Regions from separate parts of the Pseudoalteromonas sp. SG44-17 genome, predicted to be linked through region 1. Evidence: predicted binding sites of a transcription regulator. Region 1 holds the regulator's gene; the other holds the start of a gene.

Region 1 (7,928 bases):
TAGAATAGGTAAAATTGCTAAAGTGTTTTCAAAGAAGCTTGCCACAATCGCAGCAAGTAGCGCGGTTAACAAGTTAACGCCAAGCCAAATTGAGCGCTTTTTCGAACTTTTTAACACTGGGGCAAAGGTATCTTCTTCATCATCAAGACCGGCTAGGCTTAATAAGCTATGCTCGGCGTCTTCACGGATAACGTCAACGATATCATCGATGGTGATACGGCCAAGTAGGTGGTCATTATCATCAACCACTGGGGCTGATATCCAGTTATGACGTTCAAACAGTTGTGCTACATCGGTTTCATCCATCGAAATGAGGATAGATTCACAATCTTCATCCATTAAGTCGCGAATGATTTTATCTGGCGAGTTAGTCAACAAGGTCGTTAACGACATGGCACCTATAAAGCAGTTATGTTTATCAACAACATAAAGATCATCGGTACCTTCTGGTAGCTCACCACGTAAACGTAAGTAGCGCAGTACTACGTCGATAGTGACATCAGGGCGGATGGTCACTGTATCTGTGTTCATCAGCGCGCCAGCAGAGCGCTCTTGATAAGAGAGTGCTTGAGTTGCACGTTCTCGATCTTGGCTGTCCATGGCACTAACAACGTCTTTGTAGACGGTATCAGGTAGGCTACGTAGTACTTCCCCTAGATCATCGTGACTCATGTCCTCAGTTGCCGCAGCGATGTGCTTCGGCTCCATTTGGGCAATGATCCCTAAACGAACATCTTCTGATAGTTCTTCAAGTACGTCACCTTGTACATCTGGATCAACCAGTTGCCATAATAAGGTACGAATCTTATGCGGGGATGACTCGAGTAATAATGCGGTGTCACACGGAGCTGTTTTTGCCAACATACGCCTTACTTGAACAAATTGACCACTGTTAAGTGACTTGGTCACTTGTTTTAGTTGTTGTAGTGGGTAATCTTGTTCAAAAGCTTCTGGCATTGGCGTCCTTAAAAAATTAATACACTTGATAGGTAGGGTAACTGTTGTCGATAATTAACGCGCTTGGTCTGTTTAATTAACGACTTTATTCAGTTTAACGCAATTTAGTGGTACTGACTACGAGCTATTCTTGTTCGTTAAAGCGTTGTGCGATCAACTCACCAATTGCTGCAAGAGCAGGTTCAGCGTCCGGGCCCTCACATACAACTTTAACTTCTTTGCCTTGGCTACTTTCTAATAGCATTAAGCCCAGTACGCTGTCGCCTGCGGCTTGTTTGTCATCTTGATGAAGTGTGATGCTGGCATCAAACTGCACGGCTAATTGCGCTAATACGCTGGCTGCGCGAGCATGTAAACCGAGTTTGTTTTTTATTAAAAATGTATCTTCTAAGCGCATCAACATTCCTTACTGTAAACGTGAGTTGTTATTCTTGTTCACGATGGCGAATTTTCACATTACTGTGGCTCATCGAGAAGCTTTCACCTATAGTTTGCGCTAGATAAACTGAGCGATGTTGACCACCGGTGCAACCAATAGCAATTGTTAAGTAACTGCGGTTATTACGTTCTAAGTGCGGTAACCAAGTTTGTACAAAGGTTTGGATCTGCCAAGTGAATTTTTGCACGATACTGTGACTGGCTAAATAATCTTTTACTGGTTGATCCAGGCCTGTGAGCGGTTTTAACTCAGGCTCCCAGTGTGGATTAGGTAAAAAACGTGCATCAAATACATAATCGGCTTCTTTTGGAATACCATGCTTAAAACCAAATGATTCAAAGGTGATGATTAGTTTTTTATCTTTTTTCCCTAAAATCTTTTCACGGATTGACTCAGCAAGCTGGTGGACACTGAGATCTGTGGTATCAAGCATGAAATCAGCACGAGTAGTTAATACATCAAGCAACACTTTTTCTTGCTTGATGGCTAAATCCAGTGGCAAAGAGTCCAAAGATAATGGGTGTAAGCGGCGGGTTTCAGAAAATCGCTTGATCAAGGTTTGATCATCACTGTCTAAATAAAATAGCGTCGGATTTGCAAAGCCAGGCAAGTATTCAAGAATGTCGTTAAATTCTTCCTGCTCCTTCGGTAAATTACGAACATCGATACTGACGGCTATTTTGTCGTAATTATCAGAGACACTGCGTACTAATGACGGTAATAAGTTAACTGGAATATTATCTACACAATAATAGCCAAGATCTTCTACTACACGTAAAGCAACAGATTTACCTGAGCCAGAACGCCCACTGATGATGATTAACTCCATGTAAATTCTCCTTCATTTAATACCAATTTTATTAAAAACATGCTCATTCTTGCTTGTTAAATAACCCACTAACTTTGTTTAAAATTATTTATATAGAACAACTATATAAATAATTTCCACCTTGTTCTAGAGCTATTTCCCTGTTGCAATAATTACTCTCTAATTCAATACAATTGGTATGACTACGATTGAGCTGCAATTACATGATACAAATCTTGGTCTGTTTTTGCGCTACGTAGTTGTTTACAAAAATCTTTGTTATTGAGTTTATCAGCAATTGTGGCTAACGTCTTCAAATGAAGTTGGCTGTCACCATCTGGTACGATGAGGGCTACAAATATATCAACTGGGCGATTATCAATCGCATCAAAATCAACCGGTGATTCACTCACTAAAATTATTGCTAGCGGGTTTTCAACACCACTCATACGGCCATGAGGGATAGCAATACCACGACCAATACCGGTACTACCTAGTTTTTCTCTCGATAGTAGTGCGTTGAGGATTTCTTGTTGTGATAGCTGAGGGAGTTGTTCATGAGCCAATTGGCTTATAAATTCAATGATCCGTTTTTTGCTATTAAAAAGGACCGCAGCTTTACTGCAGTCCTGACAAATAAGTGAGCTTAATTTCATAGTGTTAGTGTCGAGCGTGCTTCTCTTTGTGTTTAATTACTTGACGATCAAGTTTATCGATTAGTCCGTCAATAGCTGCATACATGTCTTGGTGCTCAGTCGAGGCAAATAATTCAGCGCCACTGACATGTAATGTGGCCTCTGCTTTTTGGCTTAGTTTTTCTACATCAAGAATAACATGGACATTATTGATATGATCAAAATGCCTTTCAAGCTTGGCAAACTTATTGTTTACATAGTCTCTTAATGAATCAGTAATTTCTACGTGACGACCAGTTAAATTTAGTTGCATAAGCATTTTCCTCTTGTGATTTTACGCCTTAAATCAAACTTTTACGTTGATTTGACGGTGGAATAGCCAGCGACTCGCGGTATTTTGCAATAGTCCGTCTAGCTACTTTGATACCTTGCTCTGCCAATATATCTGCAATCTTACTATCACTCAATGGTTTCGCTGAGTTTTCTGCACTGATCAATTTTCTGATCAATGCTCGAATAGCTGTCGAAGAGCATTCGCCGCCGTTCTCAGTGCTTACATGACTTGAGAAAAAATACTTTAACTCAAAAATACCACGGGGGGTATGCATGTACTTTTGTGTCGTTACGCGAGAGATTGTTGATTCGTGCATCTCAACCATTTCAGCAACGTCGTTTAGTACCATAGGTCGCATTGCTTCAGGGCCATGCTCAAAGAATCCCTGCTGTTGTTTTACAATGCAGTTAGTTACTTTGAGTAACGTCTCGTTACGACTTTCTAGGCTTTTAATAAACCATTTAGCTTCTTGCAAATGCGAGCGTATAAATTGGCTGTCAGTGCTTGATTTTACTGAGCGTGACATTGCCGCATATTGGCTGTTCACTCTAATTTTTGGCATGCTGTCTGGATTAAGTTCAACCACCCAGCGACCTTTAATTTTTTTCACCGAAACATCAGGTATAACATACTCTGACTCTTCGCGTACTATAGTATCCGCAGGCTTTGGGTTAAGGCTGTGGATCAGTGTCATTACTTCTTTCAGCTCATCTTCTTTAAGCTTAGTCTTTTTCATCAAAGTGCGATAGTCACGACTAGCTAATAAATCGATATGATCAGTTAAAATCATTTTAGTCTCGCTAATCCAAGGAGTTGCAGGATCAAATTGATTTAATTGAATACATAAACATTCTTGTAGGCTGCGCGCAGCAATACCAACAGGGTCAAATAACTGAATGCGTTTTAACACTGCTTGCACTTCGTCGAGTTCGATTTCTTCTTCGTTATTACCTTGATTTAAGCTCTCTGCGATGTCTTCGCAGCTCAAGGTTAAAATACCTGAATCGTCAACAGCTTCAACAATCGCAATGGCAATGGCTTCATCGGTTGGACTAAAAGGTGTGAGCTGTAATTGCCACATCAGATATTCGTGCAGGGTTTCAGTTGAAGCACCTTGATAAATTGACTCATCTTCAGGCATTGGGCCGGATGACGTATTTGGCGCAGCACTCATGTATTCGTCCCAGGTGACGTCCATAGCCATTTCGTCACTTAAAGTCTCTTTGCTTAATGCTTCGCTACTTTCTTGTTCATATTCGCTGGGCTTGTCGTCTGCTGATGCACTAACGGTTAAGTCATCGTTGTCTTGTTTTTGTTCGTTTTTACCAGCCGTGTCGTCTGAATATTCATGCTCTTCTAGCTCTAACAATGGATTGCTGTCGAGTGCTTCTTGAATTTCTTGCTGGAGATCCAATGTACTGAGTTGCAATAAGCGAATTGCTTGTTGCAGCTGTGGTGTCATTGTAAGTTGCTGGCCCATGCGCAGCTGGAGTGATTGCCTCATGTATCTCTAACAATCCTTTTATTGTTATCATCGTTAAGTCTAGCAGATACTTAGCCGAGCGTGGCTTTATAGCCTAAATTGCTCGCCCAGGTAAACATCGCGGACTGTTTGGTCGGCAAGTACATGCTCAGGGGTACCTGATGCAATTAACTCCCCATGAGAAACTATGTAGGCTTTTTCACAAACATCAAGGGTTTCTCGTACATTGTGGTCGGTAATAAGTACGCCAATACCACGGTTTTTAAGGTGTTCAATAATCTTCTTTATATCTAACACTGAAATAGGATCAACGCCAGCAAAAGGCTCATCAAGTAAGATAAATTTTGGATTTGCGGCTAAAGCGCGTGCAATTTCAACTCGACGACGTTCACCACCAGATAATGCCATACCTTGGCTGTCGCGAATATGTTGAATGCTAAACTCATCAAGTAAGCTGTCTAGTGCTTCTTCTCTGGCTTGTTTATTCAGCTCTTTACGAGTTTCTAAAATAGCCATCAGGTTTTGATAAACAGTTAACTTACGAAAGATGGATGATTCTTGTGGTAAGTAGCCAATCCCTAACCGTGCGCGACTGTGCATTGGCAGTAAAGTGATGTCATTATCATCAATACTTATTTTACCTTTGTCGCTAGGTACTAAACCCACAATCATATAAAAAGTGGTGGTTTTACCTGCGCCATTAGGACCCAGTAAGCCAACAATGCTGCCTGCGCTAACTTCTAAACCCACGCTTTTTACAACTTGGCGACCTTTATAGCTTTTTGCTAAAAATTCAGCTTTTAATATACTCATGGCTGCCCTTTAGGTTTGTCTTTTTTACTGTCAACAGGTACCAAAATAGTGTGTACGCGATCGTTTGAGCTTGCGCCTTTTTCAGCACTGATCAGCTGTTGGTCCATATCATAGGTAATGCTTTTGGCATTAATTTTTTGACCTGCTTGAGTGACTTGTGCATTACCAATTAACGTTAAATAGCGCTTGGCGACATCGTAACGGACTTCATCAGCACTGGCGCTCATTATTGTGCCATCAGTTTGTTTTTCTTCAAAGTAAGCAGGGTTACCAGTTGCAACAAGCAATTGTTTGTTATTGCCTAAATCTTCGCGCTTATGGACTTCAAGTCGATCCGCTTTGATACGGCGGTTACCATGAATGATTTCAACATTTTTTTCAAAAATACCGATATTATCTTTCAGTTGGGCAAGCTGCTTTTCAGCACTGATAGAGACTTGATCCGCAGGTGGTGCCGTATTTTCAGCAAAGCTTGCAAAGGCAATGAATAAGCTTGGTATCACAAGCAAGTGAGCAAATTTATTGGTCATAATATATGGTTCGCGTATGGTTAATTAGTTCTACCACTTCGGCTTTTAAGTCGGCATGGAGGCCGCGCCCAGTGATCTTTAAATTTGGTCCGATTAATTCAACTGGTTGTTCTGAACTCATGGTTTGTAGTTCAATATCAACCTGAATATTATCTGCGTTTATATGTTCAATCATGGCATTATTGGTCAGGTTTTTAGCAACCACATTACCTTCTAAAATTAATTGATGATTTTCATATAGGGTGGCTTCATCGGCATTAATTTGCCACGTTTGCTGTTGATTATAGAGTGTAAAAATAGGTTGTTCAAAGTAAGTAAACCCTAACTGTTGGTAAAGTTCCATTTTTGCAGCTGTTACTTTGTGGCTAATTTTACCTTGTTCATCAAACGCGGTTTGTTTTAATGCCACCGCAGTATAATCAGGTTTTGCTATTATATCTTCTTGGTTTTGTTTTATGGCAGTGCTTTGATAAAAATACGGATACCACAGCCATACCATACAGCCGACAAATAATACGCATAATATTAAACGCGCACTATTCATGAGCTTGTGCCTTCGCTAGTTAATGATTTACCATTTTCGAGCATTAATAAATCAGTGAGTTCACGCACCGCTCCAAAACCACCAGGGAGCATGGTTGTATAATGTGAAACTCGCTTGATCAAGGGGTGAGCATCATTTACTGCCACCGCAAAACCAACTAATTCCATTACCGGCAAGTCAGGCCCGTCATCGCCTATGTAAGCGATTTGTTCATCGCTTAACTGCAATTTATCTTTGAGCTGTTGATAAGCTTGCAACTTGTTTTCTTGACCTTGGTAAATATGCGGTACTGTCAGGCTAGTCATCCGTTGCTGAACTATCTGTGAATGACGACCGGTGATCACGGCAACTTCAAAACCGCTATTGATCAGTGCTTTGATACCAAAACCATCTTTAGTATTAAACGCTTTGAGTTCTTCACCTTGATTGCCAAGATAAATGCGGCCATCTGAAAACACCCCGTCGATATCACAGATCAGGAGTTTGATTTTTTGTGCTCGCTCGCTCGCATCATCTGAAAGTGGCTGATATAAGTCAGCAAACTGCATTATAAAACTCCTGCTTTGAGCAAATCTTGCATATTAAGAGCACCAATAGGGTGGTGTTTATCATCAACTACAATTAAGCCATTGATACGCTTATTCTCCATAATATTGAGTGCCTCGGCGGCAAGCATATCTGCAGTTGCTGTAGTGCAAGAGCGGGTCATGACAGTGCTGATCAAAGTACTGTGAATATCCATTCGTTGCTCTAAAATTCGGCGTAAATCACCGTCAGTAAAAAGCCCTGCAAGTTGCCCTGTGTCATCAACAATGGCCGTCATACCTAAGCCCTTGGCCGACATTTCGATTAATGCATCTTTGATACATTGCTTGTCATTGATCATAGGCGTTGCTGGGCCACTGTGCATAATATCTTTTAAACACAATAGTAAACGTTTGCCTAAGCTTCCCCCTGGATGCGATAGCGCAAAGTCATCGGCAGTAAAGCCTCGGGTTTCTAACAGAGCAACGGCTATTGCATCACCCATCGCAAGCGTTGCAGTCGTGCTCGCAGTCGGGGCGAGTCCTAATGGGCAGGCCTCTTGACTTACTTTGATGCATACATGAGCATCAGCCCAATTTGCCATTGATGATTCAGGGTTACCTGTCATGGCGATCATTTTTGCGCCAATACGTTTAATAACCGGAATAATATTCAGTACTTCGCTGGTTTCGCCTGAGTTAGAAATAAGCATAACCACGTCATCACGAGTGATCATCCCTAAATCACCATGACTTGCTTCACCCGGATGGACAAAAAACGCAGGCGTGCCAGTGCTTGCCAGTGTTGCAGCAATTTTATTACCAATATGCCCAGATTTCCCCATACCGACTACTATGATC
Region 2 (7,928 bases), on a different contig from region 1:
GTGAGAAAAGCCATGCGTATTGTGATTTCAATTTGTATATTAGCAAGCTTAGGTCTAGCTGGCTGTAGCAGTATTTTTGATAAACATGTGGAATATAAGTATATTGAGCCAGATAACTACCCAATTCTAAAAGCCGTGGGTTATGCGCCGATCAGTGCGCAACCGGGTGATAACCAATCACAACGCTCATTAATGGCGATTAAAGCATCAAAACTAGAAGCGTATCGTGAGCTTGCAGAGCAAGTATATGGGCAAAAAATTACCGCAGGTACCACAGTGCAAGGCAGTATTGCACAAAACGATCACTTGCAAGGGCAAGTACAAGGGATTATTAAAGGCGCACAAGTAATTAAAACCTATGCCGTAGGTGATACCTATGCCACTGAGTTACAACTTGATATGAAGCGGGTGCATGATTTATACATAGGTGAAATTAAACCACGCGAAGTTAAAAAAGTAACTTATTACTAAAACGCTTGATATAATAAATTCGTTGTTATTTACGTTAGTAACTAACAAAATACACGCTAAAATATCTCACAGTGAATACTTCAGTGCTATGCTTTATTTAATGTTTTTTATTGAATAAAGCTTGTGGCACGTAAAAAATAACTCGGTTTTTATTAATATACTTATGGTCGCGTCAGTGAGCGTTTTACACTTTGGCTGCGTGCTTTTGCGAAAGTTTAGTAACTGCCCGTTACTGCATTTTGCGCTATTGTTTATATTAGTTACCAGTGTGGTTTTTGCCGATCGTCTCCCCAGCCAATTTAATGTCTTTTTAGAAAAAATGAACCTGCAATTTGGACCAACGCGCTTAGCGATAGCACGTAATTGGCAAACGATGTTGGTTCAGTCACAGAATCAAACTGGCAATAAAAGTATCTAGCGAAAGGTAGTTATAAATGCAGGGTAGATCAATTAATCAGAAGTAGGCACAGGTGAAGCTCAAAGAAGGGGTTATGCTTTTAAGTTATGGACGATTTTACTGTTACCGTGAACAACACTACCACCTTGGTCATATGTTGTAGAGGTTGGCACACCAATTAAAATGTCTTTTAATTGTTTGACGGTTAATTGTGCATGGTGGGCTGCATGAGCATTAACATCATTTTTCTTTTTACATGACTCTAATAATTTACGCACATCACTAATTAAGTTTGTCACTTCGTCAGATTCAACGTCATTATTTGCAAGTAAGGTTTTGAGCTCTTTGTCTAAAGTTTGAATTTGACTCAAAAAGGCGAGTTTTTGTTTCGCGACATCTTTTAGACCCTCACCACGACGGGAAGCTATAGCGGTTAATTCATCTTCTAAGATATCAGCAAGGGATGTTAAGCAATTTAGCTGCATAACAAGTTTAGAACTGATCAGACTGTTGTGATCAGCCATACACATCAAACTCAAATGCAGCGATATTTTTTGCTAACTTTTCAGCATCAATCTGATATTTACCTTCAGTAATTGCTTTTTTTAGCTCAGCCACTTTGTTGCTATCAAAACCTGAAGACTGCTGTGCTTTGTCTTGCAAAGATTTTAACTGTTGCGCTTGTGGTGTTAAGCTTACTGAATCAGCAGTCGCTTTTGGCGTAGTTGCTTGCGCAGTATTAGCATTATTGTTTTGTAAATCAACTTTTTGCTGTTTTGCATTGGTCAACACATTAGCCTGTTGCTGACCTTTATTTACTTGGCTTACCATGATTTCAACCTATACATTATCCAACACATGCCTTGTTATCGGCAACCGTGCTAGAAACTTTAGCATAAATACGAAAGTTTAAATAATTACCTGCACAGACTCAACACCGTCAACACGGGCATTTAAAACTTTCCCTGATTTTGCATTTTTAACTTTTACTTGCTCCCCTAAAGTACCATCTTCTAGGGCTAAACCGGAAGTTTTTATTTTCAATCCTCGAATTATTGCGAAAATAGTGACATTATCCCCTTTGCAGACCATACAGATTTGATTTAAAGCAACAGGGTAACCACTGCGGATATTGCGTTTGCTGCGGCTACCAATCAACAGTTCTTCATCTTGTAAGTACTGTGCTCTTACGAAATGTTTTGGTTTCATAATCAAACGTAAATGATGGGGTTCGATAACTTCACCCCGACTTAAATTTTCAGTGGCTATAATCACAGGGGATAGTTCAATCATACGTACATGAACATATTGACTCCAACCATTTAGGTCATCACATTTTATTTGTACGGTTATTTGGCGATTAAATGGCGGCTCAGTAGGAATATTAAATGCAAGGTCGCTGTTGCAGCCACGATCTGGGATCCGGCTATCCAATGTTAAGGCGTTGAGTTCCTTATCATCGGCAGTATTAGGGTCTAGTTGATCATAGACATGAGATACAGCAAGTTCTTGCAATTGTTCTTTGCTATATGTTTGCGCATACAGTGGAGTTACTAGGCATAAGCTAGCAAGAAAATAAAAAACACTGTATCTTCGGCTTTTTTTTAACAAACTCATAATGTTTCGACTATGCTTATGGTTGAAAACAGGGTATAAATATTTAGCGTCAATAAACAGACGCTCCCGTGTAGTTATGTAGCTTTACAGAAAGAAAGCAATTATTGTTCCGTTCTTATTCGCTTTCTTCAGGAGATTGAAATGGCAGGCATTTTAGACTCAGTTAACCAACGCACTCAATTGGTTGGGCAAAACCGTCTTGAATTATTATTATTCAAGCTAAGAGGGCGGCAGCGCTTTGGCATCAATGTGTTTAAAGTGAGAGAAGTACTGCAATGCCCTCCTTTGACAAACATGCCAAAGTCAAATGCGTATATAAGAGGTGTCGCACATATACGCGGGCAAACTATTTCTGTTATCGATTTATCGATGGCCGTGGGTGGTCCTGCGATCGAAAATATTAAAGATAGTTTTATAATCATTGCTGAATATAACCGTTCCGTACAAGGGTTTTTGGTTGGTGGCGTTGAGCGAATTGTTAATATGAATTGGGAAAAAATAATGCCGCCACCGTCAGGGGCTGGCAGATATTCATATTTAACTGCAGTGACAGAAATTGAAAACGAGTTAGTCGAAATTCTTGATGTAGAAAAAATATTAAACGAAATTTGCCCGGTGAATACCGAAGTCAGTGCTGCAATAGCTAATGATGGTGAAATTCAAAAAGACTTAGGTGAGCGCATTGTGTTTATTGCCGATGACTCTGCCGTTGCTCGTAATCAAGTCAAACGTGCATTAGAGCCGTTAGGCGTGCAAACAGAGCTGGCTAAAAATGGTAAAGAAGCATTAATACGCCTTCGTGAGATTGCTGCACTTGATTGTAAGCATGATATTACCGAGCGAGTAGGATTGTTGATTTCTGATGTTGAAATGCCAGAAATGGATGGTTATACCCTAACCGCTGAAATAAAAGCAGATCCAAAGTTAGCCCCCTTACATGTTATTTTACATACATCGCTCAGTGGTGTATTCAATCAAGCGATGATTGAAAAAGTGGGTGCTGATGACTTTATAGCTAAGTTCAATCCGGATGAGTTAGCTACAGCAGTGAAAAAATGGGTTCATTGTGACTAATTTGAAAAGGCGGTGTTACTTTGGAAAATAAGCATTTACAGCAAAGCGAGTACGATCAGTTTCGCTCTTTTTTAGAGCAACAATGTGGCATTGTTCTGGGAGATAATAAGCTTTATTTAGTCAAAAGCAGGCTTGCTCCGCTAATGGTTCGTTTTAATGTTGAATCATTGTCACAATTGGTTAGTAAAACACTGAGTCCGCATGAGCGGCAGTTACGTGCCGCAGTCGTTGATGCTATGACGACCAATGAAACTTTATGGTTTCGGGATCAATACCCGTTTGAACTATTGCAAAGTAAGTTATTTCCGGAACATAAAGAGTTACGTCGTCCGTTGAAAATTTGGTCTGCGGCAAGTTCCTCTGGACAAGAGCCATATTCTATTGCTATGTCGGTTGCTGAGTTTCAAGCTAAACAGCCGGGTGTATTAAAAATGGGCGCGCAGATAATCGGCACTGATATTTCTAATACTATGTTAGATATGTGTAAGCATGCAGAATATGACTCCCTTGCTCTAGCTAGAGGGTTGTCGGTAGAGCGCAGGAAAAAGTTCTTTAAAGATAGTGGCAACGGCATGGCGCAAGTAAACGACTCAATAAAAAAATTAGTGAGTTTTAGACATCTTAACTTATTAGATTCATACGCGCTAATGGGCAAGTTTGATATTATTTTTTGCCGCAACGTGCTGATTTATTTCGCACCAGAGGTTAAAGCCAAAATTATTGCTCAGTTTGCTCAAGCACTAAATCCTAAAGGGTATTTATTTTTAGGCGCATCAGAGTCTATGTCAGGGTTAAGTGACGAATTTGACATGGTACGCTGTAATCCAGGTATTATTTATCAAAAGAAATAGCTTACCAGCGTATTTAACGCGCTAAAACACAAGTTACTCAAATCTCATCGGTGGTAAAACCGAATCTTGAATACTATAAAACGATGTGGCTCCACATCGTTTTTCTTTTTAAATCAAATGATTAAACGAACCATAAAACATCAACTTAATTGGCTCAACTTTTGCATTAATCATCTTAAGTCAATTTTTTGGAGATGGTTATGGCTATCAGTTTTGATAAAGCATTTGGGGTTCATCCTCATGCAATGTTGATCCGTTCGCAACGTGCTGAGTTATTAGCAACCAATATCGCTAATGCTGATACGCCGGGCTATAAAGCGAAAGACATCGACTTTGCCTCAGCATTGAAAGCGGCAAAAAGCCACCAACAATGCGGCAATAACATGGTAACAACTAACCCAAACCACATTGCCGGTGGCAGTCGTTATGTTGGTAATAGTGAAATGTTTCGCTCGCCAAATCAAGCAGATACAGGTGATGGCAACTCGGTTGATATACAAGTGGAACGAAACTTGTATACAAAGAACTCATTAGAGTATCAGGCAAGCCTGCAATTTATGAGTAGTAAAATTAAAGGCCTTAAAAAAGCCCTCGGTAGTCAAGGAGCCTAAGCATGAGTTTATATAACGTTTTTGATATTTCAGGTAGTGGTATGAGTGCGCAAAATGTGCGTTTGAACACAACCGCGAGTAATATTTCAAATGCTAATAGCATTAGCTCAAGCCAAGACAAAACTTACCGGGCGCGCCACCCTGTTTTTGCAGCTGAACTGATGAAAGCATCAGAATCAAGCGGTAATGTTCAGGGGTCGTCTGTTGGCGTTAAAGTGTTAGGTATTGTAGAGAGTAATAAACCATTACAAATTGAATATAACCCTAATCATCCTAGTGCGGATGAAAACGGTTATATCTACAAACCTAACGTTAATGTCGTTGAAGAAATGGCTAATATGATTTCTGCCTCACGCTCTTATCAAACCAATGTGCAAGTTGCTGATGCAGCGAAGCAAATGTTAAGTAAAACACTGTTGCTTGGGCAGCGGTAATTGAGGAAAGATTATGAGTAACGATATCAGCAGCACATCGTCAACTTATTTAGATTCGATTAAGTGGCAAGATAAACAGGTTAGCAGTGATAAGAAAAGTGATGCGTTAACCCAAGAAGATTTCTTCTCATTGTTAACACAGCAACTGTCGTTTCAAGATCCCAGCAAACCAGCTGACAATGATCAAATGATCGCGCAGATGACAAGTTTCACCATGGCTGAAGGTATCTCAAACCTTAATAGTAATTTTCAGTCATTAGCCGCATCGATGACATCTAACTCAGCACTACAAGCATCGACTTTAGTGGGTAAACAAGCATTACTAGAGTCTAATACATTAGACCTAAACGATGTTGGTAGCGCTAAAGGAACCGTGGTTGCAGAAGAGCCTGTAGAAAACTTATTTCTACGAATTGAAGATTCATCTGGTCAGTTGGTGCGTAGTATTGATTTAGGTGCGCAATCAGCGGGCGCTGTCCGTTTCGAGTGGGACGGCATGAATGATAATAAAGAACGTTTACCACCAGGTGAATATAAAATTAAAGCTGAAGGGCAGTTAAATGGTGAGTACACGGCTTTACCTATAGCTACTTTTAAGAATATCGAGAGTGTTAATATTAATGGTGCAAACGGCATTATTATAAACACTAAAGAAGGTGCGGTTAGGCTAGCTGACGTTGCAGAAATCGCGTAAAAATTTTAATTATTAGTTAGCCACAGGCTAAACATTGACAGATTAGAGGTGAATTATGAGCTTCAATATTGCATTAACTGGCATTGCTGCCGCACAAAAAGACTTAGATGTAACAGCAAATAATATTGCTAACGTAAATACGGTAGGCTTTAAAGAGTCACGTGCTGAATTTGCTGATGTATACGCATCTTCGGTATTTAGTTCAGGCAAGACAAAAAATGGTGATGGTGTACAGACAACTATGGTGGCACAACAGTTTCACCAAGGTTCACTAAAGTTCACTCAAAACTCATTAGATTTAGCTATCACAGGTGAAGGTTACTTTGCCATGAGCCAAGATTTAGGGGCACAAGATTTTACTTATTCGCGTGCAGGCGCATTTAAACTTAATAAAGATAACTTTATTGTTGATGCTAAAGGCAATTACTTGCAGGGTTTTCCTGTTGATGAAGCTACAGGTGATACAACATCGGTAAGTTTAAGCACGTCATCAGCGTTACAGATCCCTGATTCATCAGGATCACCGCGAGCTACGACGAATGTTTACTCGTCGTTTAACTTAGACTCGCGTGCAACCTCGCCGTCAATAACTACTTTTGATCCTACAACGAGCGCATCATATAATAGCTCAACATCAACAACAGTATACGACTCGTTAGGTGAGCCGCATGTTTTACAGTTTTTCTTTGTTAAAACAAATTCTACAGTAACGGGTAATGATAATGAGTGGCAAACTTATGCGACCTTAGATGAAAAGCCATTTAGCCCTGCAGGTGTTGAAGAGACTGCTCCTCCTTACACACCATTATCAACCTTTCAGTTTGATTCTAGTGGTAAGCCATTAAACACAGATGGTGTCGCGAATACAGATAACACATTCAATCCATTAGCAATTCCAAGCGGTGCTGGTGCGGCAGTAGGACTATCTGATTTATTAACAAATGGTGCCAGCTTCCCTGAAAATGTTACTGTTAATTGGCGCGATGAAGCGGCCACCGATAATAAAGTCCCGACTCAATATGCTAGTCGTTTTGAAGTTAAAGCACTTGAGCAAGATGGTGCTACTGTTGGACGTTTAGCCGGTATTGATATTGGTAGTGATGGTAAGATTGTCGCTTCATACAGTAATGGAGATACCTCATTCTTAGGGCAAGTAGCGATGGTGCGCTTTTCTAACTCACAAGGCTTACAACAAGCTGGTGATACAGGTTGGAAAAAAAGTTTGACGTCTGGTGAGCCAATCGCTGGCGAACCAGGTTCTGGTACTTTAGGTTCCATTAACTCTACAGCGCTTGAGCAATCAAACGTGAATTTAACGAATGAACTCGTAGATTTGATCAGTGCACAGCGTAACTTCCAAGCAAACTCACGTGCGCTTGAAGTGAATTCAACACTACAGCAAGCTATTTTGCAGATCCGCTAATCTCGTTCTAATATTTTTTATAATCCGACACCTAGGCTGCTATTTATTAGCAGCCTTTTTTATTTGCGATTGATTATTTTTTGTAACTTATCACGTCAGTTTATTGTGGCACTTATCTTGCATTTGTCATGTTATAGATTTTTAACGTGAGTCGATGTTATGGACAAGATGGTCTACATTGCAGCGTCTGGAGCTAAGCAAAGTTTGCGGGGCCTAGAGCTTAAAGCAAATAATTTAGCAAATGCCAATACCACAGGTTTTAAAGCTGACTTCGCACAAGCGCGTTCGATGCAAGCTTTTGGCGAAGGCCTGCCGACACGTGTATTTACCATGCAAGAGCGGCCTGGTTCCAATAT

The links. The regulator sigma-54, encoded in region 1, starts transcription at its own class of promoters, with help from an activator protein. The targets are predictions, from matches to a motif close to GTTGGCACGNNNNTNGNNT.
Region 2: flgB (flagellar basal body rod protein FlgB) is a predicted target of sigma-54. The motif match lies at 4,559-4,577, and genes of this name have one in related genera.

The regions. Positions count from the first base shown of each region.
Region 1 is NZ_JACJEV010000051.1:458-8,385, forward strand. It holds gene mgtE (magnesium transporter) at 1-957, opposite strand, end outside; gene H5182_RS20815 (HPr family phosphocarrier protein) at 1,082-1,354, opposite strand; gene rapZ (RNase adapter RapZ) at 1,383-2,225, opposite strand; gene ptsN (PTS IIA-like nitrogen regulatory protein PtsN) at 2,408-2,860, opposite strand; gene hpf (ribosome hibernation promoting factor) at 2,865-3,152, opposite strand; gene H5182_RS20835 (RNA polymerase factor sigma-54) at 3,181-4,677, opposite strand; gene lptB (LPS export ABC transporter ATP-binding protein) at 4,744-5,469, opposite strand; gene lptA (lipopolysaccharide transport periplasmic protein LptA) at 5,466-5,999, opposite strand; gene lptC (LPS export ABC transporter periplasmic protein LptC) at 5,989-6,543, opposite strand; gene kdsC (3-deoxy-manno-octulosonate-8-phosphatase KdsC) at 6,540-7,091, opposite strand; gene H5182_RS20860 (KpsF/GutQ family sugar-phosphate isomerase) at 7,091-7,928, opposite strand, start outside.
Region 2 is NZ_JACJEV010000054.1:3,278-11,205, reverse strand. It holds gene H5182_RS21200 (LPP20 family lipoprotein) at 13-471, shown strand; gene H5182_RS21195 (hypothetical protein) at 647-889, shown strand; gene flgN (flagellar protein FlgN) at 961-1,392, opposite strand; gene flgM (flagellar biosynthesis anti-sigma factor FlgM) at 1,385-1,699, opposite strand; gene flgA (flagellar basal body P-ring formation chaperone FlgA) at 1,778-2,485, opposite strand; gene H5182_RS21175 (chemotaxis protein) at 2,627-3,559, shown strand; gene H5182_RS21170 (protein-glutamate O-methyltransferase CheR) at 3,580-4,410, shown strand; gene flgB (flagellar basal body rod protein FlgB) at 4,611-5,021, shown strand; gene flgC (flagellar basal body rod protein FlgC) at 5,024-5,455, shown strand; gene H5182_RS21155 (flagellar hook assembly protein FlgD) at 5,469-6,149, shown strand; gene flgE (flagellar hook protein FlgE) at 6,205-7,572, shown strand; gene H5182_RS21145 (flagellar basal body rod protein FlgF) at 7,732-7,928, shown strand, end outside.